Regions from separate parts of the Peribacillus sp. N1 genome, predicted to be linked through region 1. Evidence: riboswitches for the same ligand, from Rfam matches in the RefSeq annotation. Region 1 holds a riboswitch; each other region holds the start of a gene.

Evidence for each region. A riboswitch is a leader RNA that binds a small molecule or an ion and turns the genes downstream of it on or off. The one in region 1 is predicted to bind preQ1.
Region 2: linked by a shared signal. The riboswitch ahead of ACYP5M_RS10935 (VUT family protein) and the one ahead of ACYP5M_RS16125 (QueT transporter family protein) in region 1 are both predicted to bind preQ1.
Region 3: linked by a shared signal. The riboswitch ahead of queC (7-cyano-7-deazaguanine synthase QueC) and the one ahead of ACYP5M_RS16125 (QueT transporter family protein) in region 1 are both predicted to bind preQ1.

What each region holds. Positions count from the first base shown of each region.
Region 1 covers NZ_BAAHZO010000004.1:42,687-54,879, forward strand. The annotation lists gene ACYP5M_RS16080 (toxic anion resistance protein) at 1-430, shown strand, start outside; gene ACYP5M_RS16085 (nitroreductase family protein) at 442-1,011, shown strand; partial or broken gene ACYP5M_RS16090 (SEC-C metal-binding domain-containing protein) at 1,633-1,710, shown strand; gene ACYP5M_RS16095 (S8 family peptidase) at 2,044-3,042, shown strand; gene ACYP5M_RS16100 (YcnI family copper-binding membrane protein) at 3,089-3,751, opposite strand; gene ACYP5M_RS16105 (copper resistance protein CopC) at 3,770-5,404, opposite strand; gene ACYP5M_RS16110 (cadherin-like beta sandwich domain-containing protein) at 5,707-7,200, shown strand; gene ACYP5M_RS16115 (PAS domain S-box protein) at 7,252-8,883, opposite strand; gene ACYP5M_RS16120 (TVP38/TMEM64 family protein) at 8,998-9,654, opposite strand; gene ACYP5M_RS16125 (QueT transporter family protein) at 9,778-10,263, opposite strand; PreQ1 riboswitch class I at 10,270-10,314, opposite strand; gene ACYP5M_RS16130 (YbaK/EbsC family protein) at 10,483-11,004, shown strand; gene ACYP5M_RS16135 (hypothetical protein) at 11,140-11,952, shown strand; gene ACYP5M_RS16140 (DUF3892 domain-containing protein) at 12,034-12,193, opposite strand, start outside.
Region 2 covers NZ_BAAHZO010000002.1:510,968-516,929, reverse strand. The annotation lists gene ACYP5M_RS10960 (TetR/AcrR family transcriptional regulator) at 1-36, opposite strand, end outside; gene ACYP5M_RS10955 (hypothetical protein) at 262-561, shown strand; gene ACYP5M_RS10950 (HD domain-containing protein) at 608-1,579, shown strand; gene ACYP5M_RS10945 (SRPBCC family protein) at 1,717-2,157, opposite strand; gene ACYP5M_RS10940 (SRPBCC family protein) at 2,186-2,668, opposite strand; PreQ1 riboswitch class I at 2,919-2,961, shown strand; gene ACYP5M_RS10935 (VUT family protein) at 3,012-3,554, shown strand; gene ACYP5M_RS10930 (hypothetical protein) at 3,576-3,725, shown strand; gene ACYP5M_RS10925 (PadR family transcriptional regulator) at 4,009-4,329, opposite strand; gene ACYP5M_RS10920 (alpha/beta hydrolase) at 4,640-5,386, shown strand; gene ACYP5M_RS10915 (DUF421 domain-containing protein) at 5,488-5,962, opposite strand, start outside.
Region 3 covers NZ_BAAHZO010000002.1:517,847-530,039, reverse strand. The annotation lists gene ACYP5M_RS11025 (C40 family peptidase) at 158-1,360, shown strand; gene ACYP5M_RS11020 (poly-gamma-glutamate hydrolase family protein) at 1,366-1,995, opposite strand; gene ACYP5M_RS11015 (CapE family protein) at 2,064-2,213, opposite strand; gene ACYP5M_RS11010 (gamma-glutamyltransferase family protein) at 2,281-3,864, opposite strand; partial or broken gene ACYP5M_RS11005 (CapA family protein) at 3,934-5,210, opposite strand; gene pgsC (poly-gamma-glutamate biosynthesis protein PgsC) at 5,221-5,670, opposite strand; gene pgsB (poly-gamma-glutamate synthase PgsB) at 5,686-6,867, opposite strand; gene ACYP5M_RS10990 (hypothetical protein) at 7,653-7,868, opposite strand; gene ACYP5M_RS10985 (methyl-accepting chemotaxis protein) at 8,307-9,986, opposite strand; PreQ1 riboswitch class I at 10,172-10,214, shown strand; gene queC (7-cyano-7-deazaguanine synthase QueC) at 10,270-10,935, shown strand; gene queD (6-carboxytetrahydropterin synthase QueD) at 10,935-11,405, shown strand; gene queE (7-carboxy-7-deazaguanine synthase QueE) at 11,398-12,126, shown strand; gene ACYP5M_RS10965 (DUF4260 domain-containing protein) at 12,179-12,193, opposite strand, start outside.

The sequences.
Region 1 (12,193 bases):
TGAAATCACGATTCAAAGCGCACCGCAAATCAGGCTGATCCAAAACACGAATCAGGCACTAGTCGAGAAAATCCAATCTTCGATCATGACCGCGATTCCCCTTTGGAAGAATCAGGTTGCGATTGCATTGACCCTAATCAGGCAAAGGCATGCTGTAGAAGCACAAAAACAGGTTTCCAAGACTACGAATGACTTGTTATTGAAGAACTCCGAGATGCTGAAAACGAATACCATTGAAACGGCTAAAGAAAATGAGCGCGGACTTGTCGATATCGAAACATTAAAGAAAACTCAAGCTAACTTGATTTCCACGCTTGAGGAAACAATGAGGATTCAAGAAGAAGGCAGGCATAAACGCCGGCAAGCCGAACAGGAATTGGCATCAATGGAAAATGAGCTGAAACAGAAACTATTAGAGATAAAGGGATAAGGGGAGATAAAATGGAAACTATCGAAGCTATAAAAACGAGACGAAGCATTGGAATCGTAAAGCAAGATCCGGTACCTAAGGAAATGATCGAGCAAATCATCGAAGCCGGAACGTATGCACCCAATCATCATCGAACGGAACCTTGGCGTTTTTTTGTATTGACTGGAGAAGGAAGAAATAAACTTGGCCAGGTATTCGAAGAAATCACAAGAATTGAAAATGCTGATGATACCCCTGAAAATTTAATCAGCAAGCTCGAACGGCAAAAAAAGAATCCATTAAGGGCTCCAGTCATCATCGCAGTGGGCATAGAGCCTAGTGATAAGAATAATGTCCTTGTGACAGAAGAATATGCGGCAGTGAACAGTGCCATCCAAAATATGCTTCTTGCAGCACATTCTCTAGGTCTGGGAGCAGTATGGAGAACGGGGAAAATAACGTATCATGAAAAGGTCCGTGAATTTTTCAATTTATCCTCTAAGGGAGAGGTATTGGCTTTCATATACTTGGGTTATCCTGACATGGAGCCGAAACCTGCCAAGAGAACATCGATTGATGAATTGACCACATGGATCGGATGAAAGATTGAGGGAGCTGCATCAGTTTATAGATACTGATGCAGCTTTTTTATTGCCTTCAATAAGGCTTCCTTAAATCTGCATTTAATGAAGGGGATTTGGCTTTGCCAAGCTTCGTTTCAAGTGACGATTGATGAATTAGGTTGTACAATACATAGGAAGAATAAATTTTGATGAATTAGGATGTGTCTATAGATGAGAACGATTGATCCATTTGAGATACTCGATGGAAAAGCGATAAAATATTTGGATGTATTTGGCGTTGAGGATGGCATTGCCTTAAAGAGTAAGTACGAAGATAAATCGTATTGGATATATGATTATTATTGCATGCATCAAACTTGTGATTGCCAGGAAGTATACCTTGAATTCGTTGAGGAGCTTAAAGGCAATAAACAGGCGGGACAGCATTTTGGAGTGAGGGTTTCTTTCGGGGATAATCAATTTGTCCTGGAGGATTATAATATTTCCAAGCAAAAGGCGATGGATATCGCGGAAGATACGCTGAAGTACAGTAAAGATGTAATGGAATTATTTAAACAGCGGTATCAGCAAATGAAGGAAAAAGGCACGCAAATTATCACGGAAAGTGCAAAGGCAGCTAAAATGCCGCATGTTCATGCAGAACCAGTCATTGGCAGAAATGAGCCTTGTCCATGCGGAAGCGGGAAAAAATACAAAAAATGCTGCGGTGCAGCTTAACATTTTGGAAGCTGACTCGATTCGGAGTCGCTTCTTTTTTAATTGGAAAAGCGCATGCTTGCAAAAAAGCTGAATAATGAATAAAAAAATGTAGCATTTATCGAACGTTTGTTCTATAATGAGAGTACCAGATAATAACACAAAAAGAAATAAAAACTAGTTATTTAGACGGAATTTTCCGAAAACTTCTTTTTTATTTTCATAAATCTGGTATATATAAGAGAGAAGAGTTTTTTGATCTCATCTCTTTCAACGGTAGACGGCAACCAGACGGGATGAAAATCCCCACACTGATGGCAGTTTAACTTATTGAACGAAGGAAGGGGTAATCAAATGACAAGAGAAAAAAGATTAATACCTTACAAAGTTCTAGAAGTAATGGAAACGGTGAAAGAGAAGATTCCCGAGGGTGTCGAGCTTGTGAAAGCACCGGCGATTTGGGAAAAAAGCAATTATGGTGAGGGCGTGGTAGTTGCCGTCATCGATACAGGCATTGACAAGGGACATCCAGACCTCAAGGAAAGAATCATTGGCGGGAAGGATTTTACCAATACCGGGGATTATCAAGATGATAACGGACATGGGACACATGTTAGCGGTACGGTTGTAGCTGCCATTAATAATGCCGGTGTAGTGGGAGTGGCTCCGAAAGCAAGCATATTAGCGTTAAAGGCCCTAAATGGTCAAGGACAAGGCGATATAGATTGGATTAATGGGGCTCTAGAGTATGCAGTCAATTGGCGGGGACCTAATGAAGAAAAGGTTTCGGTTATTTCACTTTCACTTGGCGGACCTCCGGATGAGACTGAACACAAACTCATTCAAAAGGCCCTTCAGAACGATATCCTTGTAGTTTGTGCAGCCGGAAATAGCGGTGATGGGCGTCATGAAACGGATGAATTGGATTATCCAGGAGCATATCCCGAGGTAGTGGAAGTCGGAGCTGTGGATTTAAGCAGAAATTTAGCGGATTTTTCAAATACAAATGATGAAATTGACTTGGTGGCGCCAGGGGTTGATATTCTCTCTACGTATCCAGGCAATAAATATGCGAGGTTGAGCGGAACGTCAATGGCTACGCCCCATGTAAGCGGTGCAGCAGCTCTCTTGAAAGTGATTGCTGAAAAGGAATTTGAGCGCAATTTAACTGAAGCGGAATTATATGCACAGCTGGTGAAAAGTACGGAAGATCTGGGAATAAGCAAAAAAGCACAGGGAAATGGATTGCTTAACTTAACGATAACGGACCAAAGAGCTGAAAAATCGATTAAGATTACGATAGAATCAGAAAACCTTAAGTTACCGAGCAAATCGGTTGTCATGGAATATTAGAAAAGAAAAAGGTGCCTCAAGAAATTGGGGCACCCTTCCATAATGATTATTTTTTATTTTTCCTTAGAGCTGCTAAAAGCGCTACAATGGAAAGAATTAGTGATATGACAGCCAGGGTGATGATCAGCGTTTGGTTGCTATCATCTTCTGTTGTTGCTGACTCCTTTGAATTGTCAGTTGTCGTGGAATCATTAGTGTCAGCTTCATCTTTGTGACCATGGTCCGCTGGTTCTGCACTATCATTAGGCACAACCATAATTTCCGTTACAGAATGCGGTAGGTCTGAGCCTTCTTCACCGCTCCATTCAACAATTTCACCATCTTCGTAATATTGAAATGCATCCCAGGCAACTTTCGTTTCTTCTTTAGGATTTTGTGCTACGAAAGAGAATTGCTGGAATTGTCCTGCTCCGATACCTTCATCAGTTGCTGCCCAAGTTACCGTTTTTACATGCCCATCTTTGTCACCTTCTGTAGTTACTTTCCATCCCGGTACAGGTTGATAGCTCTCAAAAGTAACCCCTTCAGGAACTTTTAAAGTCACCTTTGTAGTGGCAGCTTCTTTTTCGACGGGTACTTTAAGTGTATAAGTTTCCCACGCCTCAGGGGCAGATGAACTAGGCTTGACTGTAACGTGAGCATACGCTGAACCGGAAAAAATGAATAGTGCAGCAAATGTAAAAATAAGAAGCTTTGAAATGCTTTTCATTAGTATTAATTCCTCCTGTTATGAATTTCCTATGAAAATTATAAAATCAGCATTGATTGAATCCAGGCTTTCAGTTAATCCGTGAACATGGATACTCCACTTTCCTGGCATGGTTAATATAGACTTTGATGTAAATGTACCTGTGTTTTTCTCCTTCATCTGCAGCTTTATTTCACCATTTGGCGTATCCAATGACTGCATTGTGATTGTAAGCTGCTCTATTTCAGCAATTGGCTTGCCTTCATTGGAAAGGTTTACTTGAATCAGGTTATCCCCTACTTCATTGGGCGTCACCATTAATGTAACCTCATTATTTTCTTCAGTCAGTAACGTCTTTTCAATGGGCCCGGGAGAAGACATGGCAGTTTGGACATTTGTCAATAGAGCTGCAACGACAAGTATGACGATCCCTAAACCAAACTCCATTCCCACACTATAACCAAGTTTTTTCGTTTGCTTTTTCCCTCGGAGAAAATGAAAGCCTCCTAAAACGATCATGACTAACATGAGACCGATTTTCGCTAGTAACAATTGGCCATATGTTGTGTTAAACAATGAATGGATAGTCGGTACATGCTGTAAACTGCTATATATCCCACTGACAATCAGTATGATTACAAACAGAAATGACCATTTGGAAAACCTGGAAATGATCGACCAGTAAAACGTTCTCTTATCTTCTTGGACTGCCTGACGATTGGCTAGCCCAGGCAAAATTACCAATAAGGCCATAATGCCGCCGAGCCATAAAGCCATGGACAATAAATGAAGGAAATCCATCAAAACGGCCAGGACCTGATTAGGAACGGCTGCTGTATGTCCAGTTAAAGCCTTACAAATCATCAAGCAGGCAATTATGATGAAAGAAAGGTAAGGTAGTGATTTATTCAGGGTGTTCTCGAGCATGAAATAAATCACTAAAAATAGAAGCAGCAATATTAGAATTTCAATGATCCAGACCGATCCAAAGTTTGTAGCATTCAATACTTCTTTTATATAACTAACTTTAAATGCATCAGTCCAACCTACGCCAGCATCAAGCGTAACTTTTAAAGGCAGACTGCAGAAGATGGAAAATGCTAAACCTGCATATGAACTCCAAAGGTATAGACGAGTTCTTCTGCTAGTTTCAAAAAGTCGAGAATCCTTCATTAACGATAATCTGAAAAAAAGGATTCCGGTTAGGGCAGCGAAGCATATGTATTGAAGACTTTGCAGGATTACATTGATGGAATTCGGAAAACTTGCATTCACTTCGGAATTTTCTTGGCCTGAAAGACCAGCTGAATCTCCGAATTGAAAGGGTATTGTTCCTTCGATGGGATGGCCATCACTCGAAACCACTCTCCATTTAATGTAGTAAATCCCTTCATCGATAGTGTCCTTCCACTTAGCTTCCAGTACTTTTTCACTTTGTTCCGAGATTGCACTGTCTTGGATTTGAATTTTGTCCCCATCTTGGCTGAATACCTCAAGCGAATGGAAAGCTGGCTGGATATTCTCACTGAATTGAATGCTGATTTTTTCAGGAAGAGCATCCATTGCTTCATTCGGGCTAGGATTAGAGCTTATTATTGTAGCATGACCAAAAGCCATTGTCGGGTTTAAAAGCAAAACGAACAGGCTGACTATCAGCCAAAAATATTTTTTCATCTTGGTGTGCCATCATCCTTTCATCAGATTATGTAAGTTTATTATAAAAGGAAAATGTGAAAAAACAGTGAAAATAAATTAGTTATCTAAAGGCAGTTTAAGAGGTTCGCTAGAAAGGTGATAACAATATGGATAGATGACCTGCCTCCCTCCATCCATTATAACCATAGTATTGGTTGGGGATTCCGCTTTGCACCAAAGAATCAATAGGTATCCTCCGAAAAAATCCATTAAGAAATAATTAAGGTTCCTTTGGTAACCTGGCCCTATCATGTTTGCAGGAATTATAGGAGGGATAGGCTTTGCTAAAGAAGGGGTTAAAAGAAAAAAGCGTGAAGGTGATCTTGGTTGGTTCTCTTGTAGGGATGGGAACATCCACTTATATACCCGAGGCATGGGCTGCGGAAGGCGCGTCTGTCATTCAGGAAGAGGCACAAACGGTAAATAGTCTTTCAAAGCTAGAAATAGAAGGGATAGAACTGGATCAAAAATTTTCGGAAGATGTACACGATTATAGTTCGGCAGTGGGGAATGATGTGGAAAAGATCACATTGCTTGCAGCAAGTCCTAACGAGAATGCAGCCATATACGTGAATGGTGTAAAAATGACTGATGGTAAAGTGAAGGATTTAACTCTTCAAACTGGCGTGAACACGTTTAAAATCACCGTCAGCGATGGGGAAAATGAAACGGTTGCGTATACTCTCAAGGTCGAAAAACTTGAAAGTGATGATAACCTTTTAACATCGATTGGATTATCAAAAGGCTCATTAACATTCGATTCTAAAGTGACAGCTTATAATGCTTCAGTTGAAAATGAAGTCCAGTCCGTTATGGTAACTCCAACATTGAGTGACAGTACCGCAATTGTAAAAGTGAATGGAAAGGATGCTACCAGTGCCGGTGTAAAGGTCACACTTCCAGTCGGTAAGACAACGGTGAAGATTATCGTTACAGCAGAAAATGGAGATGAAAAAACCTATACGCTAACGATTACACGGGCTGCAGCCAAGGTAACCGAATCGAAAGATGCTCCTAAAGAGAGTGAAGTTCAAAAGGAGCCATCCACAGAAACAAGTAATGCTCAACCTTCCTCGGATAAGGGGAATAAATCATCTTTAACATTAACAGAATCCTCGGATAAGGGGAATAAATCACCTTTAACATCAGAGGAATCCTCCAATAATCTAAAACTAAGCAGTGGTGTCAGCCAAGTGCCGAAAGCACAGCAAATTGAAAGTAATTCAACACAAAAACTGAAAACGGATTCTATAGAGAAGGCAGCGTCAGCAGATTCTTTAGGCGAGGAAGGCAATAATGCACCAGTGTTAAACAATCTGACAGTATCAACCGGAGTATGGAACAAAACTTTTGAATCTAATGAGCATACCTATCATATCGAGGTCGATAATGATATTTCTTCAGTCGAAATGGATGCAGCGACAAATGCCAGCGGAGCAACGATTGAATATGACGGTGAGAGCAGTAAACAAGTGAAGATCAATGATAAAGCGAAGACGGCCATATCCGTTACCGTTTCAAAGGATGGGGAGCGCCGTACTTACGTCCTTGTTTTCGAAAAGGATATGGATGTGGAGATGGATGAGGAAGAAACCGTGGATGATGTCAAAACAAAAGAGGCGGAGGAAGTTGAGGCTGCACAAATGAGTACGGCTGGCAAGAATGTGAGCGATACATCGAAAGATACAGAAGGCCAGGTTAATGTGATACAGCCTGTCGAGACTGTGTCATTCTTTGGGAATATAAAGGATTTCTTCACCTCCCTGTTTAAATAGAATCGTTCTGAATCCTGCAAAAAAGGACAAGGTTTAGGCTTGTCCTCGGATTCAAAATTTTATGGGCAAAATGATTTGGATCTCGGTTCCATAGTTTAGTTCGCTGTTAAAGCGGACCTTTCCCCGATGCGCTTCGATGATTCGGCAACTGACTGTCAGTCCTAATCCGGTTCCTTTTTCTTTAGAAGAATAGAAGGGTTCTCCGAGATGCTTTATCCGGTTTTTTTCAATTCCGCTTCCATTATCTTTGATGGTGATGGAAAGGTTATTATCCATGCGTTCGAAATCAATCCAAATGTGATCGGCGGATGCCTCCATTGAATTTTTGAGCATGTTTATGAAAACTTGTTTTAATTGGTTTCCCTCACATAAAAGAAGCGGTATTTCGTTTTTAACAGATATTGATATTTGGGTGGGGTACGAGTCCGCCTCTGGTTTCAACAAGGTTTTGACATCATTCATCAGGTCGATGATTTGATGTTTGCTGAATGGAAGTTCCTGTGGTTTCGCCAGAACGAGTAACTCACTTACAATAAGATTGATTCGATCCAACTCACTTAACATGATTGTGTAGTATTGTTCATAGGGATGGTCGCTCTTTTTAAGCAGCTGGACGAAACCTTTTAAAGAAGTCAACGGGTTTCGTACCTCGTGGGCCACACTTGCGGCAAGTTCGCCGACTATCGATAATTTTTCGGTTCTTCTTAAGCGGGCTTCGGTTTCCCGGATTTGAGTGACCTCTTTAGCATAAGTAATGATTCCGACTAAATCCTCGCCAACCATCATCGGGACAAACGTACAAGAAAGTAAGATGGAATTCCCGTACTTCGTCAGGAATTCTATATCTTTACCTTTTTTGATTCCCTTATGGTTTTCCATGACATATTGGCAAGATGTACGGATCAATTCCGCATCTTCTGCTGAGAAGTTCAAATTAATGAATGAGGCTCCATGTATTTCTTCCTGTTGAAAGCCTGTTACCGTTTCAAATCTAGGATTCACCGTCGTGATTATTCCGTTTAAATCAAGCATCAGCATCGGATATGGGTTGTGTTCAAACAATGATTTATAGCGTTGTTCACTTTCGAATAATTGATTCTCCGCGACAACCCTTTCAGAAATATCCCTGCCAATGACGACTAAGCCTTTTCGTGAACCATCCTCATTGAACAGGGGAACTTTGATCGTATCAAAGGTCTTGTGATTGCCATCGGGAAGAGGGATGATTTCCTCACACCGTGTGATTTCCCCTTTTACCCACGTTTCTTCATCGGAAACTTCACAGTAGATCAACGACTCTTTATAAAATTCGGAGTATTCGGCGAGCTCACTGTCTCTTTTTCCCTTATAATCTACATGCTCCAATTGAAATAATTGCAGCCCGAAGGTATTGGATTCAAGCCATCGGCCATCACCATCCTTGAAGTTAACGAAATCAACCATCGAATTGATGAGTGTACGCCGACGTTGTTCCGCCTCTTTTAATCGTTTGAATTCTTCCCTTTTAGCTAAATAAAGATATAAGACCAAGCCTATTGATAAAAGGAAAACAAAGCCTTCCACTCTTTGCAGTTGAACGAAGACTTCCTTGTTTTGGATATTTGTAGTTAAAAAATAGTCGAATACGACTAATGTAAGAATCCCGGATAGGATATATATTGCTAAGATGGAGCGTTTGGACATGGAGATTCTCCCTGATTTTAGACATTTCAAAGGTAAAATTACATACACATTTTAACAAACTATCGAAAAAAAATATATGCAGAATCCTAAATAAAAAAACAGGGGCCAATGTGGTCACCTGTTTTTTCTGAAGAAGGTAAGTTTCTTTTTCTTTTTTGTACGCTTATAGATAATGAAAAATAGTAAGAAGAGGAGTGCGAGTGCAGCTAGCGTATATTGGTTCATTTCAACAGATAGCAGTCCATAGGGAATCAGCGATAGGAAGAAAAAGTATATAAGGTTGCCAAGCGCCGTTGCTAATAAAAAATCCTTGAACGTGACAGTGCTGACTCCAGCTGCCAAGTTAATTAAGCTTGTTGGGATAAGCGGGAAAATCCTTCCTGTAAAAACGTACATGAAGCCATGCTCCACAACGGTTTCCTGCCATTTTTCACCAATCTTCTTTAAGAGAAGCTCCTGAAACCAGTTTCTTGCTGCATAAAAAATGAATCCTGAGGCAACAACACTTGTAAACCAACTCCATAGATAGCCATATATGAATCCGAATATCGTGACATTGATAGTCAGGAGCAAAATTAAGGGGATGATTGTAAAAGAATTTTGTACAAACATCAATACGAATGTCACAATAAATGTAAGCAGAAGGTTTTCCTTCAATATACCAATAACAGAATCCAGGTCACTTTTCCAAACCAAAGTGAACAGCTCAGCATTAGAGTATATAAATATTGCGATTACAAGTAGACCTATTATGGTCAGGACTTTTTTCAAAGGGCCACCACCATTCTTACTAATAGTTTATCATTTTCGAGTTCATTGGTGAAAAAAAAGAGCTGCCGCATCATGCAGACAGCTCTTTTCCATTATAGTGGCCTAACGGCGCGAAGATTCCTTTTAAAGCCACTTTTCAAACTGAATTCTTTTGTTCATTCCATAAATGATTGGCGCTCCGATCAGGAGGACGACGAACTCACCGACAGCTGTAGTCATCCAGCTTAGCCAGAATGGCAAGCCAAAGGCAAGGTTCAGTTCAATTGCAATTAAAAACATTGTGAACGTGAAAAAGATAATCGTGGCGATCATCCGTCCTTTAATGCCTTTTATGAAACGAGAAATATAAATGACAAGCAATAAGGCGAGCAGGGATTGCCCCACCCCAAAAATCAAATCATATGGCACCATCGGCGAAAAGAGCAGATTCGATATGAAGACCCCGCCAACGATACCGTAGATATACTTTTTATTGAATACAATCAGATGATTCAACATTTCCGGTACACGGAATTGGAACATCTCAAAAGCTATTGGTTTAAACACCAATGAGACCGCCACATACAAGGCAGCCAATAACCCGTTTATCACGAGTGTACGAACATTCATTTTACTCTCTCCCTAGTTTTTTATCGTGGGATGGTTACGAACCACGTGTAGGCGTTTACCCGATTATTAATAGTATCCCATGTACGCTTGTTTCGTCAATTTGTAAAGAATGGTTTTAATTTATTAGTTTACCCAGTAGAAGTAGCACAATAGGATTTTGATTTATTGCAATGAAGGATGATATTATTTCAATATGTACGTAAAAGGAGTGAATATAAAATGTCAATCGAGAGTGTCAAAAGCCATTTTAAACAATGGAATCGGGAAGGCGACGTAAAGGAGTTCGAAACATCGAGTGCTACGGTGATTGAGGCAGCGGAAACCATCGGTGTTATCCCAGCGCGGATTGCTAAGACTCTTTCCTTTAAAGGGGAAGGTGAACACGCGATTTTGGTAGTTGCCGCAGGGGACGCTAAAGTGGATAATAAGAAATTTCGTCAGACATTCGGTTTCAAGGCACGAATGCTTTCGCCTGAAGAAGTGCTTGCACAGACCGGCCATGCAATCGGAGGCGTTTGCCCGTTTGGTCTGGCAAACGATTTAGCTGTTTTTCTTGATGTATCGATGAAGCGCTTCGAGTCATTGTTCCCGGCTTGCGGCAGTGCGAACTCTGCAATAGAACTTACACCCGCTGAATTGTTTGAATATTCAGGTGCGAAGGAGTGGGTGGATGTTTGTAAGGGTTGGGAAGAAAAGGAGAATGAGGAAGCGGCGGTAGGCAATACAGTTGATGTCATTTGATTAATGTGTTAAAAAATTAGATTCACATGATTGGGATTGAGTCCACTGCAGTGGACTTTATTTGTGGGGGCCGCATGCATTTCCATGATTAAAGCGGAAAGCGGGCAGAAAGTGTTCCTGAGCGGAGGTTGAAAGATGTTAAATGGAAGCGAAAGAAAAAGCAATAGCAGCTATCTTAGTCTTAAAACTCTTTATGAAGAAAATATAACGGTTAAGAGCATTGCCCAGGAGCTTGAGTTTTGCCATAAAAATGATCTGGCGCTGGATATTCAGAAAGCATTGGAGAAAAAGAATTTTGATATATTGGCTGTCCAAGATCAAGGGGAAATCATCGGGTATATCGAAAGGGACGAACTAGGTGAAGGAAGTATTTCTGAATATATGAGAAACTTTTCACCAAGGGAAATGGTTTCGGACTCAACCCCTTTGATCCAGCTTCTCCATATTTTCAAGAATAAAACAAGGGTGTTCGTCTTGGAGAATAATTCAATTAAAATGTTGATTACCCATGCCGACCTTCAAAAGCCTCCGATCAGGATGCTGATATTCGGATATATTACCTTATTGGAAATGAGGATGAGCGATATCATCCTGGATAGATTCGGCGATGGCAGCTGGTATCCAATGATCAGCGAAGACCGTTTAGAAAAGGCAACCGAATTATATAGAAGGAGAATCGATAAAAATGAGGATATCAATATAATAGAGTGCCTGCAAATCAGTGATAAATTCGATATTATACATAAAGATAAAGAATTGAGGCACTTCTTCCAAATCCCTTCGAAAAGTAAAGGGAAGAAGGATGCGAATGCCATCCGAAAGTTACGGGATAAGATTTCCCATGCTAATGAACTGGGTCTGGACATGTCATGGATGGAAATCATCGAGGTTGTCGAGTCCTGCGGCCGACTGCTCGAAATCTCTGAATCCTATCCTTACGAAAAATAAGATCCGGCTAATCATGCTGGTTCTTTTTTAGCTCATCCAGACAGAAAAAAACTGCCCATATCAGGCAGTCTCCCCGAAATTTCAAAACTCCGGCAGTTGATCCAGGTTATTTTCCTTTATCCCATCGGGCTCACTCCGCAATATGTCACGTCCATATTTATGAAAGACGTCAACATTGGCCAGGTTGCCCGTCTTTGCTTCCGCAAGGGCTGTGGGGTAGTCGAGTTCGCGGCCGGAGTTC
Region 2 (5,962 bases), on a different contig from region 1:
GGATAATTCTTTACCTGCCGATTTCCTTGGCGACATCTTGTCACCTCCTTATTAATTGACCACTGGTTAATTAGGATGATAGCTCACTGATTTCCAAATGTCAAATATTAGATTGAATAATAATTCCTGTTTTTAAAGATAAACTTTACCATTTATTGAAGCGGAATTCCCCTAGTGTTGCAAAGGGGAGCAGGACATTGCAGCGTTTTTATTTTTAACTTTAATACCCCTATATGGTATTATAAGGATATTATTGGAGCTTTGAGGGGATGGATAAATGAAAAAGAAATTCGGTATTTTGGCATCAATTTTCATAGTCTTGACGGCTTTTTTTTATTCAATAAACCGTATAAAGATAAAACAATTCCTGTAGAAGACATTTTTGAAGTGTATCCACGAGATCAGGTAATAATAAATGAAATGATGATCATAGATGGAGTTGATGAGGTCAATCCGAGTGATGTCGATTTGAATGATGAAGAGGAATTGGAAAATTTGGTAAAAAAGCAATATGAGCAAAATCAAAAGGGAGAAATAATTTTTACAGAAAAAAATCAGTGAAATCACCTGTCTGTAATGAGTAAACTAATGGTGGAGGCGGCAGTTATTGATAGTTTCGGATAGTATCTATGGGGAACACATTGTAGAGGGAGTTCTGGAAGAGCTGATAGTAAGCAAACCGGTCCAAAGATTGAAGGGGATACATCAAGGCGGGGCAAGTTATTTAGTTAATGAGAAGTGGGATGTCACACGATTTGACCATTCAATTGGTGTGATGCTTTTAATAAAAGCGCTTGGAGGTTCATTGGAGGAACAAATCGCGGGCTTGCTGCATGACGTATCCCACACTGCATTCTCACATGTAATTGATTTCGTTCTGGATTGTAAGGATGAAGATTATCATGAAAAAATATATGAACAAGTCATTATGGAATCCGAAATCCCATTTATACTGAAGGAATTTGGATATGATCGTAAAGTCATTTTTCAATCAAAATGGGAATTGCTTGAACAGCCAGCACCTGAGTTATGTGCCGATCGGGTAGATTATACGCTCCGGGATATGTATCAATATGGACATATCACAATCGAAGCCATTAAAGAATTTCTAGAACATGTAATCATAATAAATGGAAGGATGTATCTGGATAATATTGAATCGGCGGAATGGTTTGTGAAAACGTATTACAGCGAAGTTATTGATTTTTTCATGAACCCACTTAATATATATGGCTATGATATCTTGGCAAAGACCTTAAAAGTGGCTTTAGCAAAAAAACTGATCAGCCTTGATGACTTACTCGGTACAGATGAAGAAGTCATGTGCTTGTTAAGCTTCACTGAAGACCATGAAGTTCAAAACCTGTTAAAACGGATCCATGGTAATGTAAAGTTGAAAGAAGATCAAGTGGAATACGATATACATCGGAAAAATAAAATGCGCCTGATAGATCCTTCAGTTATTCAAGGAACCCAATTGGTAATATCATCCAGTTTATCGGAAAAAGTCAAGAAAATGGGAATTGAAGCCTACAAAAAAGCTTCAAAGGGCATGTATCTAAAAGTGATTTCCGATTGAATTTCGTGTCAAACCATACGGGCAGTTTTTTCTCGGGAACATCTAGGTCTCCTCCCTTAGTTGATTTAGACAATCGACATTAGGAAGGAGCTTGCTTAACGGATGCCTTATACATCTGAACCAGCACCCTTTAATAATTAAAAAACCAATGATGCTCTCAAAGTATTAACGCCATTTTCTAAATAACCCTTTAAACAGGTTAATGTATAAACCCAACCTTCTTTTTGTCCGATCATTTTGTTTATTATTTCAGGGTCGTCCTCACTCAATCCTGATTCGTTTACTTCAATGATTGTACTCGTTTTATCCATCTCTTTTAGTGTAATGGTAACAATCGTTTCTTGATCATTTCCGCCCCACGCAAACACGATTTTCCTATTTTCCTCAACTTCCATTACATTAATGACCACTTCAGCATCGTATTCGTTGTATCTCAATGTAAGTGTCCTGCCTTGTTCCCATCTTTCCGAACTCGATGAGAACCAGAAATTCCTGATTTTTTCAGGATTCACTATGGCTTCAAACACTTCATTAGCTGGCTTGATTATCTTAAATTTCGTGATTATTTGGGTATCCATACTAAAACAACTCTCTTTCGATTTGTTTTTATTGTTTTCCACTATCCCAATCTACTGATATTGACGGCAGTGTCCGTCCAGTTTCAAGCAAGCTCTTCAGGTTACTTAGAATGGCTGGCCATCCATTATTCAAGCCTTCATAGGTATTGTCATCATATACGAAATCTGTCTTCAAAAGCTCCTCATGCCTAAGAATTAACTTCACAGTCGAATCGCCCATTTTCTGTAATTCAAAAGTGACCCGTGTAGGCTGCTCGCGAGGTGTTTCGTCTCCTGCCATGATCCATGTAAACGAGAGCAGGTGCAACGGCTCGCATTTAAGTACATTACCATGATCAGTAATCCGCCCATCTTCCAGCAAATATTTAACGGCTGCCCCTTCTTGCCAGTCAGACTGTACTTGCAATCCAAAGTGATATTTCTTCGTGACTTCACCACTCGTCAAGGCTTCCCAAAGCTTCTCTGGTGTGCTTGCGATATAAATAGGATAGACAAACGTAGTTTTTTTCATAATTCTTTTTCCTCCTCGCCAAATAAGGTATCAAGATCGTAACATGACTCTATCATTGATTTTCGGCTTTCATATACAGGCGGTCAAGCAGTTTTTTGCGACAGAAATCGGCAAAGTCATTGCATTGAAGAAGATTTGAAGTGAATTGCTAATATCGGATTCTCCGTGACATAAAAGGGCCATATGGAAACTTCTTGATTTCCAATCGTTTTCAAGCTACGATAAATGAGGAAAATGATAATCCGCCCGGGCGGAAGAGGTTCTAGCTACCCTCTCAAAAAAACTAAGGAGAACAGTGCTCTTTCTTAGGGTGCTGTTTTTTCTGTATAAGGAGAATTAAGAAATGTTAAGAATTTTATTGTATTTAGTATCCATAATCACGGCGAATGTGGTTACAGCAGCTTTTGCGCCATTACATTTTGGCATGTTCATCATCCCGATGGGGACATTGCTCATCGGGGGAACCTTCATCTTCCGAGATCTGGTCCAGAATAAATTCGGCCGCGCGAAGACCTATATATGTATCGTCACTGCACTTATTCTATCTGCATGTGTATCATTTTTATTAGGGGATACGTTACTGATTGTATTTGCTTCCGCATTATCGTTTGTGGTCGCAGAAACGGCGGACACGGAAATTTATACCCGTTTAAAGCTTCCGATGAGTTGGAGGGTGTTTTACAGCGGGATCGTTGGAGGATTTTTCGATTCGGTGATATTTGTCGTGATTGGCCTAAGTCCACTGGGTGCCAATATATTGCCATGGGAAGCAGTACCCGCTGCGGTCATCGGGCAAATCATCGTTAAAACCATCATACAGTCAATTGGTGCCGTACTGTTGGGACGAATCAACGTAGAACTGGAGAAACGTGTAGTCTCCAGTTAAATGCCAGGAGGGGTGCACTCGATGGAAGGAACCAAAAAGGAAGAAGATAAATGCTATTGCCTCGAGGCCTTTCGTGAAAAATATGGCCCCCATGTTCAAGGGGAATGCATGAAGCTCTCCTGCGCCAATTATCGCAAGCATAAAGGAATTGACAAAAAAGGACCAAAATAGGTCCTTTTTTTGCGCGTTAACGGAGTAACTCGCGAGTAAACGTGAAAAACTCACGATTAAATAGTGCGAACTAAGTGTGCAGTACGAATTCACGAGTAAAAGTGCAAAATTCACGAGTAAACAGTCCAAACTCACGAGTAAAAGTGCGAAACTCACGAGTAAACAGCGCAAATTCACGAGTAAACAGTGCGAACACAAGAGTGCCGCATGAATTCACGAGTAAACATCAAAAAAAGCTTCCTGCACCGTTCCATTAATGGGGCTAGGAAGCTTTGTATTTTGTTTAGAATTGCTCTGTGGTTTTCCGAACTAATTTTTCGAGGAAGAAAAAGCATTCTCGCTTCCGTTCAAGTTCGGTTTGTCCATTTTCGGTGACATGATAATATTTCCTGCGGCCTGACTCGGACTCTTTCCAATGGCCTTTTATGAATTCTTTTTTTTCTAACCGTTTCAGGGCGGAGTAGAGGGTGCCTTCACTTATTTGATATTTGCCCATGCTCATTTCCTTCAAAATTTTCGTGATTTCATAGCCGTATAGCTTTTTTTGTGAAAGAAGTGAAAGCAAAAGGAGGTCAATGCTTCCCTTCATTAATTCTTTATCCAAATAAATTCTCCTCCTTTTCATTTCTAAAGTGTAATACGTTGTACATCGTATCACAAGGTGCATTTTACTTTTCTAAAAAAAAATGGTTAAATGACGATTGCTAAATAAATTTAATCATAGTAAAATGTGCTTCGGAACGGATGAGTTGTGAAGAGTGTGGTAAGGATACTATATACATGATTTAATTGTTTTAATGAAAATACGGAATAGGATAGAAGAATCACTACTCAAGGGGTATTAATTGATTTTTTTTCAAAAATCATTTAGATTCTATTTATCAACAAGAGCAAAGAAAGAAGGTCCTAGATAGATGAAAGTGAAAGCACCAGAGCCATTCACATATATTGGTGGAAAGAGAGCTGTTCTTTTACTTCACGGGTTTACCGGAAGTACAGGAGATATGAAGAAATTAGGGAAATACTTGAATGATCTTGACTATACTTGCCACGGACCTCTTTATAGAGGGCATGGAGTGTCTGGTGAGGAACTCGTTAAGACTGGTCCAAAGGAATGGTGGGAAGATGTAGTTAATGGCTATAAATTCCTTAAAGAAGAAGGCTATGAAGAAATTGCTGTTGTAGGAATTTCCTTAGGAGGAGTTTTCTCATTAAAAGTGGGAATTGAATTGCCTGTAAAAGGCGTAGTTTCAATGTGCGCTCCGACGCAAGGGAAAAGTATCGATCGACAAAAGAACCGCTTGCTCAATTATGCACAGGCTTATAAGAAGTTTGAGGGCAAAAATGCAGACCAAATTGCTGCAGAAGTGAAGCTGCTGGAAGAAGAGCCTATGCCTCAACTTAAAGATGTGCTGAATATTATAAATGAGACAGGTGAAAATTTAGATTTAATCACATCACCAACGCTTGTTTTACAAGGGCGCTTGGATGATCCTGACTATACGGAGAGTGCTACAGCGATTTTCAATGAAGTCGATACGCAGCATAAACACTTGATATGGTATGAAAATTCAGGTCATATTATCACATTGGGCAAGGAACGTGAACAGGTGTATGAAGATGTATATAAGTTCTTAAATACACTGAACTGGTCGGAGTAATAAGCGAGTTGATAAATCCCCTTTAAGTAAAACTGTGTAAAGCCTTCATTCATAAGTAGGCTTTACACTATACTTGAGGGGATTTTACTTTGGCTGAAGATTTATTTGTAGAAAAAGACATTTAAGGCATCGTTATTGTCAATAGTTGCCAATAAAATATCGTTCACGTCGGCATTATATGTTATTTTGATTCTGTTTTTCAGCCATGCTTCGTCCTTGCCGCCCCGATTTAATTCTTTAGAATCAATCTTTCCCTCTTTAATAATCGTTTTAGGAAATGTGAAGGCATTTGTTGCTAGGTGCATATCTGCTGGGGTTACCGCTTCATATTGAGGATATAAGAACAATGAAATGGTACCACCTGGTTCCCATAGTGCGAGTGATACTTTTTGAATATCTTTGACTTTTTCTTTTCTTAATTCCGATAATAAAAAATCGATCGAGATTCGGGCCCGTGCCAAGCTTTTGTAAATGATTTGTCCATTTTCGATAAGTGGAAAGGGGGCGGAGTCAAAAAACCTTCGGAGTTTACCCCACTTAAGACCCGTAAACACACTAATTATATATAAAATCACT
Region 3 (12,193 bases), on a different contig from region 1:
TAGGCTAAATGTTTTATTCTGTTCGCCGATAATATGGAAGTGTTGAGAGTTAAGGCTCATTTTTTTTTGGGTGGATGATAGGATAAAAGATTCATGTGATGGAGTTTACTTTAACATCGTATATTTAAAAATATTTCAGCTATAAAGGAAGGTTAAAATGTTTAACGGAAAATTAAGCGGAATGATACTTACATTGGTATTCATGATCAATTTCACTTTTTTACCTGGCTTAATGGCCGAGGCAGCAGAGCCTGTCCATACTGTAACCTCTGGCGAAACGGTTGAATCGATTGCCAAGACATATGAGATATCGGCTGAACAATTAATGAAAACGAATGGTTTACCGGATGATAAGTTATTTGCGGGCCAAAGGTTGACAATCATTCACACGGCGTATACTCCTTCCATCTTTCAATGGTCGGAGAGAGGAAAAAAAATTGCAAACTATGCGAAATCCTTTATAGGGTTTAAAAAGACAGCTGGAGAGGAGACGCCTGAAAAAGGATTTGATTCGAGCGGATTGATTCATTGGGTGCTTTCCCGGCAAAATGTGCCGGTCGACCGTTTGACAGTAGATGGTTTTTATAAGCAAGGGATGGATACAGCCACTCCGAAAACGGGGGATATTATATTCTTTCTGGAAAAAGACAGCTTAAAAGTCGTGACTGCGGGTATTTATGTCGGCAAAAACCAATTTATCAATTCTGGATATGGTGCGGAAACGGTGCAGGTGAGATCCACTACAGAAGATTACTTTGCAAAATACCAAGTGGCGTACAAAACATATACGCCTAAAGGAGAGCATATCGTCCAAACGGGAGAAACGCTTAAAAGTATATCGGAGAATTACAGCATTTCCATGAGGACGATCAAAAGTCGTAACGCTTTAAGTACGGATGAATTGAAGCAAGGGCAGTATCTTCAACTATACAGCAACCCGTTGTATCCGTTTTATGTAAACCAGGAGGCTGCATATGATAAAGCATATGATGTCATCAAGTATGCATACACTCTACGCGGATTCAACTATGTTTTCGGTGGGGAAGATCCGATGATCGGAATGGATTGCAGCGGATTCATTTATTGGGTCATGAAGGAACAGGGCCTTTCAGTAAAACGGGGTTCTGCAGCGGATTACTTCTCATTACTGTCCAAAATCGAAAATCCAAAGGCAGGGGATTTAGTGTTTTTTAGGGACACAGGAACAAGGCTGGGTGTGACCCACGTAGGTATTTATCTAGGTGATGGCCGTTTTCTCCATACAACGGAAAACACGGGCGTTCATATCTCCAATCTTTCGTCAGTTTATTTTGCCGAGAAATTCGAAAGCTTCGGCCAAGTTGAAAGCCTTATGGACTAAGAAGATCATTCAATCTGTTTATATTCAAGAGTCGCTTTTTCAATGGCAGTAACGAACCGTTTAAAAAGATCACAGTGATTGACCCTGTTTTTACTGGTAAAGTCATCACCTTTGAAAAAGCTTTTTCTAAGCTTAGTGGAAAGTTCCAATTGCACGCCTGCACCCGTTTTGGATATGTTGGTGATGTTGTTTCCTTTCATCCCTGAAAGGTGCTGCGGTGCATGAGCATTTTGAAATCCAGCTTTGTTGAGGCATTGCTGTATCAGGTTCTTAAAGGGTTCGTTCCTTCCGCCAATGTAAATCAGCGCATTATGTACGTCGTAGTGGCCATGGATGGAAAGGGTGGTTTGTGCGTTCGCTGCCATTGAAACGCCGATCGGTTCATTGAACAAGCGGGATGTTATATGGAGGACCTGGTTGCCCCTTGGTTTAAGACCTTCGAATAGATAGGTGCTTGCACAAAGTCTCTCTCCGAGTGCGGCTGCAATCTCGCTAGTTCCTGGTTCGATGTTCCCGCCATGTATGGCTAGAACTGCAATATCAGGATTCCTGTGATGAACGATGATACGGTAATCGAGGTCTTCTTGTTCATTTTGCTCTAGTTCAATAAAATCAGTATAGTTATTTTCCTTCATGGTTATCCTCCGTATATCTTTCACCCGTTGACGGCAAAATAAAAAAAGCGGGGATGCCCCGGCTTTTTTCATTTTTCGACAGTCGTATATTGTTCTATCTTTTTTTGCTCGTCGGGTGTTAAAGTTTCTGTCCGTTTAAACGTATTCATGGTCACAAGCAGGGCCGCTATTATAAAAACGGGTATGACCCAGCTTGTTATTTTTTTTACGATATTCATATTCTACGTCCCCTTATATATCTAAAATTCATATGATATTTAGAAAAGGAGGAGCTGGATTGCTCGTTTATTGCTGAGCTTTCCAGCTTCCATTTCTTCTTTTATCCCCTGCTCCGGATAATTGTCCATTTTTCTCGTTTTTAACAAGTACTTGAACACCGCCATAATACATGGGGGAAATCTTCTGAATGACTTCATATCCTGAATCTTCCAATTCTGATATTGTTTCATCCGAAAGCCTGGATTCTGTATAAATCTTCTTTCCATCAAAGACGAACCGATTACGGTCGACGATATCCTGAAATGGGCCTTCATTCTCTGTGTAAGAATAAAGAACCTGCATCAATACTTGCGGAATCCTATCCCCGCCTGGTGAGCCGATCCCAATCGATTCCTGCCCTGGTTTCTTGAGAATGGTCGGAGCGGTGAAAGTTCTTGACCGTTTATATGCCTCTTGAGAATTCAAGCCGGACCGGAAATTTTTCAATTGATCGTTAAGGAAAAATCCATTCGTATAATCCCCAGATCCGAAAAAGTTACTGAGCGTATTTGTTGTGGAAACGACAGTGCCATACTTGTCCATTATCACAAAGTGTGTCGTACTTTCATGTTCTTCTGAACCATTCGATTCTTTATCGTCCCATTTTTCACTTTTGATCTTATTTTTAAGATTATCCAAATGAATGGGGGAGAGCAATTTTTCCGCTTTAGAGTGACTTATTCCATCTCCAACATGGGCGGACCGATCTTGATAAGCAGTATCCGTGATGCCCCCCAAGACTTTCATATAAGCTGATTTGCTTGAAGAATCACCTAGGTTCATTTCCTCGGCGAGCTTTAACATTTCAAGAACTGTAATTCCTGAAAAGGGCGGAGGGGCGGTAAAAACATCATAACCGGCAAATGCTCCTTGGACCGGCTTACGTTCCTTCACCTCATAGCGTTTTAAATCCATCAAGTCGATATCTGATTCTCTTTTAATATCCCGTGCAATTTCCCCTTTATAAAAACCATCAGGACCTTCCTTTTGAATCTGCTTCAATGTTTCAGCAAGTCTTTCTTGGACGAGAGTTTTGCCTGGTTCAATGGCATCACCATCAGGATAAAAAAGAGAAGTCGCATCGGAAGATATCCTTGGCTGAGCTGCTTCTAAGCGTGATGATAACGATTTGTCGACTTCAAATCCGTCTTCAGCCAGATCTATCGCCGGCTGAAGAAGATCCTCCATCGGTACGCTCCCATACTTATCACTTATAACCTGCATGCCGGCCACTAAGCCTGGAATCCCTGTATCGTGTCTTGAACTTGGGTCTTCCGGAGAGGATTCACGATAATCGATAAAATTGGGATCGCCGGATTCCGGGGCAATCAGCATACCGCCGCCGCCACCCACGCCAGATCCATAAGGTTCAACTACACCTAATACATAGGATACCGCAATGGCGGCATCCGCCGCCGTTCCACCATTTTTTAATATATCCATCCCTACATCTATTGCGATTGGGTTTGAAGAACTGACCCCATATGATTGTTCCGTTTTACTCTCTATCGGATCATTCGTGTCAGAAATAGGGGGTGTCTTCGAACATCCAGCAATATATATGAGTATGCTAATGGGAATGAGCACTTTTCTCGTCATACGGTTAATCATCGATTATTCCCCCTTCTCGTTGAGCTTCCAAGTTGTTTCTCTTTTCACATAGTAGTATCCAATCGATCCTTACTGAATGGGCTGCATGTCCTGTTGTATAGCTTGTGCTGCCTTTTTCTCTTGTGCAGCTTTTTTCTTTTCCTTTGCTTTCTTCGCTGCTTTTGCTTCTTGTTCACGCTGTGCCTTATGGTCGATTACCTTTTTGTGATCCAAGGTAATCTCGATGCGATCCTCTTTTTTCGACCACTGGACCTTTTTACTCGTTTCCTTCGTCAACTGCCGGTAAACACGTGATTTGTCGATTGAAGAGGTAGCTGGCCTTGGTGTTGCTTCTTCAATTTGAAGTGGAACGACATCGATTGTAGCTTTTCCGTCTTCCGCTAAATGGTATTGAACCATGGCCGAATCCTTTGTGCGTGTCCAGCCTTGATCGAATATGAAATTTCCTAAACTATAAAAAATGATTCCATCTTTATAAACATCAAACGATTGAAGCACGTGGGGGTGATGGCCGATGATGATGTCAGCCCCCGCATCGATGATAGCTTTAGCCAAGTCTTTTTGACGAGCGGTGGTTGATGTTGAATACTCTTGTCCCCAGTGCATATTCACCACAACCAAGTCTGCGTTGCCTTGCTTGGCATTCCTTGCTTTGCCGATCATTTCAAATAATAAATCAGGGTTGGAGTTCAATAGTCCGGCTTTATCATTTTTTGACACGGCATCCTTACCGTAAACATCTGTGAAGCCAAGTGTTGCGACACGTACGCCATCAACATCCGCATAGTCGATGCTATTTTTAGCTTCCGCAGTGTTCGATCCAACACCGACATAGTGCATATCTGCACTTTTGAATTCATCAATCGTGTCAAGGAGTCCTTGTTCTTCATAGTCCATCATATGGTTATTTGCCAAAGACATCACAGAGAAGCCAGCATCTTTAACGGCTTCCACACCACTAGTATTGGAGTTTAACCGGATGGGCGTATCTGCTTCCTTGTAGTTAGATACCTCTTCTTTTAAAGAGGTATGTTCATAATTCCCACTGACATAATCCGAATTGGCGAAATATGGCTTCATATACCGGAAGAGGTATTCATACCCGTGCCTTTCCGTCACTTCTTCAACATAACGTCCATCATCACATCACCGACCATTGTCATAGTCAATGGTTGATCGGATTTTGGAGCGGTTGTTTTCACTTCTTCAGCCCGTCCCATCCAAGTGGTGATGACCAAAGCGATTAGTAATATAGGTAGTATGATTCCAGAGTATTTAAGATTCTTTTTCTTAGTGCGTTTAATAAAGATAAGTGTTTTTTCTTTTGCATTTAAAGTCCGTTTCATTTTTTGCACCTCAGAATAGGTAGTACACGTTCATTAAACCGAAAGTCAAGCCGGATAATAAAAGCGTGCTGCCAAGTGTCAATGGCATTCCTTGTCTTTGAATCGTATTCGCTATCAATCCAGGTACGATTATACCGATTCCCCGAAACTCGAATATTTCAAATGGCATGACGGGGTAGACTAAGTCCAATAGGAGCTTCAAGCAAATCCCGGTCACCATCATGGCTGCGAATTTTCTTCTTCCATATAAAATCACCCATCTTGAAAGACCATGAGTGACGATTAAATAAGTTACGACACTGATGATCAGGATGGTCAGCATGATTTCCCATTGGTCAAATACCAATGCCAAATAACCTGGCACGATAAGTCCTGCGGGTACGACACCCGTTTTTTCTGAAAATATAAGGCTAAGCGTAACTCCTAGCACTAGGGCTACATATAAATCCGATCCAAACATTAAGGTTCCTCCTACTTAACTCGCTTTTTGCTTCGTTTTAGATTTCATGAATGCTTCAATTAATGGTTCCGCTGCACCGTGAATATTCCCGACACCGTAGACGATGCGATTTTTCATCATTGGGCGGAGGCGGGCCACGATTTCTTCAGTTGACCAGTTTTCCAAATCCCAATACTCTTTTGTATCCAATTTACCTTGCTCGAATGCCCGAGTGATCGGTGATGTGGTTTCACCAATGGATATGACGATTTCAGATTTTATGTAAGGCAATACATCTCTAGCAAATTGCTCGGTACGGTCCACACGGTCGGGACGGCAATTCATGATGACGATAGGAGGTTCTGTGCTGTATCCGAATGTATTGACTCGTTCCCAGATGTTCAACGTCGATGACGCGTCATTGGCAGCAAAGCCATTGACAAAGAAAGTTGGCTGGATGGGATCTCCGAATTTGGTGATCCGCATGGCACCTGGATCGGGATGCGCATTCAACATGCCGCGAAATGCTGTTTTTTCATCAATGCCCAAAGCTTCCGCAACGGCCAATGCCAGGGATGCATTATCCGGAAATACCATATAGTCGAATTCGCGTAGAAATTCTTCCGAAATTCTGGAGTTATCTGCAACAATCACTTTTGTGTTGCGTTCTTTGGCAATTTGCTTGAAAAAGTCCAAGTATTCACTTTCGATGGTTATTAAGTGACCATTATAGGGAATGGTAGCGGTGAAGGCTTCAGCAACCTCATCCAAAGTCGGTCCCATGACATCCATATGGTCTTCCAATACATTCACGATGACCCCGATGTTTGCTTGGATCATTTTGTTTTGGAAGATTAGTTGATAGTCAGGCTGTACGGCCATACATTCACAAACCAACGCCTCGGTTCCTAAATCGGCAACTTCTTTAATTACACGCCGTTGTTCTCCTATGTTGGGTCCTTCCGGTCGGCGTACAATCGGTTTTTCCTTGTCGGTAAACCAATAGATCATTCTTGCTGATGTACCGGTTGTTTTACCTACTGTTTTGTACTTAGCTTCCTGGATCACACCTGTAATCAGACGCGTTACAGTCGATTTCCCTCGGATCCCATTCACATTCACACGTACCGGGATGGAGTCGAGACGCTTCTGATGGCGCTTTTGTTCGAAAATGCCATAGCCAAGCAAAAAGATCGCACAAATAAATATTGGTGCCATTTTTTAACCTCTCTTTTTTTAAATATTTGATTTACTGAATACACACTACATGATTTTAAACTTAATAGGCAAGAGTCAATTATTCTATTGCAATATAGTTATTATCAGCTTTTTCAAATAAATGTATATTGGAGTGTAATAGTATCTAATGGGATAAATTGTTTTATGAGTACAAAGATATGGCTGGAAATCAAGGGAATCCTCGGTTTATTTACACTAAATTATGGAAAGTTTAATAAAAACCCATTTTGGTTAGAATCAAAATAGATTCATGAGCATTTAAACCTAATTCATAATGGCTATATTTGAATAATAATTGTTTTTGAAAAGTGAGGTTTATTACAGTTTATTAATTGTTTCTACCCATTGTTTGACATAAACGTAACAATTTTTATGCATTTGTAATTCAATGTGAAATATTGCATCTAACGACTCAATTAGTTGAACTCTTTTGAATATGGATAAAGATGAGTAAAAGAACACATCTCTTTTTTTTGATATTTACCGGTTTTTTCCTTAGGTAATACCCATGGGTCTATCATTGATCTTTTACCTAAAACATGAAATAAACTAAAGTTAACCCATTTTTTAAAAAAATACCTAGTTTCTTCTATAGATATAGTGTTTATAGATGAATGCAAAATAAAAAAGCCCAGAAGCATTTCTGAGCTTTCGGCTTATATATTGAAAATAATGGAATGGTCACGAATCTCCGTTCATCTGGAGATTTAACGTTGGGGAGTCTTGAGCTGCAGCCTGGGTAGCTGATTATGGAAGGAATCAGGTCAACTGGATTTCTTTCTGTCAGAAATTTCAAGGTTGGAGCCCTTTTTACCGCCATCAATCACATAAAATCTAGGAGTTAATCTCCTTCTTTTTCCTTGATTGTCAGGATTCATCTTCATATAATTTTCGTATTCTTTGCGAAAGAATTCATCGGTTTCCCGTTCCAGTGCTTTTCTTTCGTTAAAATCTGTTATGAATTTGAAAAAACGTTTCATATGAATTCCTCCTTATGGGGTTAAAAGGTCTTGGTTTAATAGTATCATATCATTAATGAAATTTAACCTTTTTAAAAAATTTGAAGTGGGAATCGTGTTTTTGTGTGAATAAAGTTGTGAATGGCTTGATTCGAGAGAAAGCATGCAATGGAACCTTACTGGGTATATGTTCTCGTGCATGTTGAAAGGAAATGTCGGGATTTGCAGTAGCAGGTATTGGAAGTGATGAATATTTAAGTTAAAATATTCCTTTAATCAATTATACACTAAATATTCTGAAAACAAAGGAAAATATTCACTTCCAGCCGCTTCTGATAGATTTGTTTTTTAATGGTTCATTATTGTGTATAGTTATTTATTCCCCGAATATACGAAAATGAAACAAACCTTATAATGGAAGGGAAAAAGCAATTTCCCGCATTCGGGAAATTGCTAGTGTCATAATTGGAACTTCTTAACCTGTTCAGTGAGCAGTTCTGCCGAAGATGCAAGTTCACTGGCATGATTCGTGATTTCATCCATCGAAGAGCTGGATTGCTGAGCGGAGGCGGAGACTTGTTCGATTCCTGCCGCGGACTCTTCAGAAACGGCTGCGATATCTTCGATTGCCTGATTGATTATTTGGCTATTTGTGGAAATGTAGTTCAATTCGTCTGTTATATGCAGTATTTTCATTTCAATATTCCCGACAGAATGATTGATTGTTTCAAAGGTTCGCCCTGTGAGCGTGATTTGTTTCGTGCCTTCATCCACTTGAGTATAACCATCTTCTAGGGAGTGGACAACCGTTTTTGAACCTGTTTGAATGGCGGAGACAATATTGGTGATATCCCCAACGGAGTCTGTGACCTCTTCAGCGAGTTTCCGCACTTCATCGGCGACGACAGCAAAGCCCTTGCCATGTTCACCAGCACGAGCAGCTTCTATGGCTGCATTCAGCGCCAATAGATTAGTTTGATTGGATATATCCTTGATGACCTGCACAAGCTGCGAAATTTGCTGTGATTGAGAATCGAGCCCTTTCACTTGCTCTACGGCATCTTTGACAATCCCATCAATACTTTGCATCTGTTGGACCGAACTGCGCATTAAAGTGGTGCCTTCCTTGGTCAAGGAAAGGATTTCGGTTGAACTGTTAGCTACATCCACCCCTTCTATGTAGGCAAGCTTAATCCTGCCGGTGAAATCATCCATGATGCGAACCATTTCAGATGCCCGGTTGGCTTGTGACTCCGAACCTTCCGAAAGTTCATACATAGTAGTCGCTATCTGTTTGCTGCCCTGCTGCACTTCATTTGCTGATTGAGTCAGATCTTCGCTTTGGTTGGAAACGGATTGCGAAACAATGAGCATTTTTTCAATCGTATCACGAAGGTCTTTCTGCATTTGATTGGCGGATACCGTTAGTTCGCCCATTTCATCATTTGACTTTTGCTCCAGGGGCTCATGATTCAGCTCTCCTGCAGCCACCATTTTCATCCTATCTCTGATTTTAAGGAGGGGGGTGGTAATGAGGTTGGCAGTGACAACCGCAAGGACAAGGCCGATAAGGACTGCCGCAATGGATATGATGATACTTGTCGTCTTAACCGATTTCCCGCTGGTGATGACGGTTTCACCTGAAGCGACAATCAATTCCTCGCGTTCCGAAACAAGCTCCTTGAAACCCTCCATAACTTCATTGCTTATTGGCGCCACTTCATTTTCGAGTATCTCTTTAGCGCGTTCTTCATTTCCATTTTCATATTGTGGAAACACCCGGTCTACAATCATCGTCCTCCAATCCACGCTTTTCTCGATTAATTCCTTCGCTTCAACAGAATCGCTTAAGGCAAGGAGATCCTCCTGGATGACCTGGCTTTCTTCGGTATATTGTAAGAACCCTTCTTTATAACTCTCGTCACCATAAAGAATATATGCCCGGGCGTATGCGGTTCTTTGTGCTAGATTGTATAGCAGCTTTTCGTCTTGGATAAGAAGCGGAAGCTCCTTTTCGATGATATCCTGGGAATATACCAGTGACTTGTTGCTGCTGTAGATGTTGAATGCTCCTAAGATGACACATAAAGATATGATGAGTGAAAATGCCACCAATACCTTTGCTTTAATGCTTTTCAAATTATTGGACCCCTTTATCGATATTTTATTCACACTGTTTTATCGGATAAATAAAAGGATATTTAAGCAATGAAAAGTTAACCAAATTTTCCATCAGATCCAATGTTCTCTTAATATAAACATCTTGATTTCTTATCGTTTTCAAGTTACTATTGATTTGGAAAAATATAATATTCCGCGTTAAGGCGGAAGAGGTTCTAGCTACCCTCTCAAAAAAACTAAGGAGAAACAGTGCTCTATTCTTAGGGTGCTGTTTTTTTCCGTAAAAAGGAGTTTTATAGAAATGAAGAAGAAAGAAAAGGCAGTGGTTGTGTTTAGCGGAGGTCAGGACAGTACGACGTGCCTGTTCTGGGCGATGGAGAGATTTGAGGAAGTGGAAGCGGTGACGTTCGATTATAACCAGCGGCATAGCTTGGAAATCGAATGCGCTCAAAACATTGCCAAGGAATTGGGCATAAACCATCATATCCTTGACATGTCGCTGCTGAACCAACTGGCACCAAATGCGCTGACGAGAAGTGATATTGCGGTGGCGGACGGAGAAGAAGGGGAATTGCCGTCGACGTTCGTACCAGGGAGGAATTTGCTGTTCCTTTCGTTTGCCGGAGTGCTGGCGAGTCAGATTGGCGCTAAACATATTGTCACCGGTGTTTGTGAAACGGATTTCAGCGGATATCCGGACTGCCGCGATGTATTCATTAAATCATTGAATGTGACCTTGAACTTGTCGATGGACCAGTCATTCGTCATTGATACGCCGCTAATGTGGCTTAATAAAGAGGAAACATGGGAGCTAGCGGATCAGCTAGGCGCGTTCGATTTTGTGCGCGAAAAGACCCTGACTTGCTATAACGGAATCATCTCCGACGGCTGTGGAGATTGTCCGGCATGTAATCTGCGGAAAAAAGGACTGGATGACTATGTAAGCAGACGGAAGGTGCTTTCATGATGTACGGTTTTACGATAGTGGATAAACTCCAAAAAATAGATGAAGATATTCAGCGCAGCCAATTGAAGTATACGAACAAGAGGGTTCTCGTGAGTAAGGAATTCACCTTTGATGCGGCACACCATCTGCATGATTATGAAGGAAAATGCAAGAACCTGCATGGCCACACGTATAAGGTCATTTTCGGATTAAGCGGGTATACAGATTCACGCGGGTTGATGATAGATTTTGGGGACATCAAGGATATATGGAAAAATGAAATTGAAATCCACCTGGATCACCGTTATTTGAATGAAACCCTGCCGCTCATGAATACAACAGCTGAAAATATGGTTGTCTGGATTTATGAAAAAATGGCCGAATCCCTTTCATTAAAAGAATATGAAGGTGCTAGAGTCGAATTTGTTCGACTGTACGAAACGCCGACAAGCTATGCAGAAGCCAGACGGGAGTGGATGGAAAGTGAGTAAACTCCCGGTTATGGAAATCTTTGGGCCGACCATCCAAGGAGAGGGAATGGTCATTGGCCAAAAAACCATGTTCGTTCGGACGGCCGGCTGCGATTATTCGTGTGCCTGGTGTGATTCCGCATTTACATGGGATGGCTCCGGTAAGGAAGATACCGTCCAGATGACTGCTAGAGAAGTATGGGATGAGCTGAAGCGTATTGGGGGTTCCGCTTTTTCCTTCGTTACGATATCAGGAGGAAACCCGGCTCTGCTGAAAAACCTAAACGGCTTGATAGCGATCTTACATGAAAATAAAATGAAAATAGGTGTCGAAACCCAAGGGAGCCGATGGCAGGATTGGTTTCTCGATATTGATGAACTGACTATTTCACCTAAGCCGCCGAGCTCTGGAATGAACACCGACTTTACGGTGCTCGACAAAATCATCTCGAACCTTGCCAATCGAAATCCTGAAAACCATGTCTCATTGAAAATCGTCGTCTTTAACGAGGAAGATTATCAATATGCCAAACATGTACATGGGCGTTACCCGGAAATTCCTTTTTATCTGCAGGTCGGCAATGACGACAGCAGGACGGCGGATGATCGGCAATTGATCAGCGGCCTATTGAAGAAGTACGAAGAGTTAATTGATAAAGTGATAACAGATGATGAATTGAATGATGTGAAAGTCCTGCCCCAGCTGCATACCTATATATGGGGTAACAAGCGGGGCGTATAAAGAAAAGAGAGCGGAGGCAGTGTGATGCGTAATCACACTGCCTTTTAAGCTATTACAACCTTTGAAT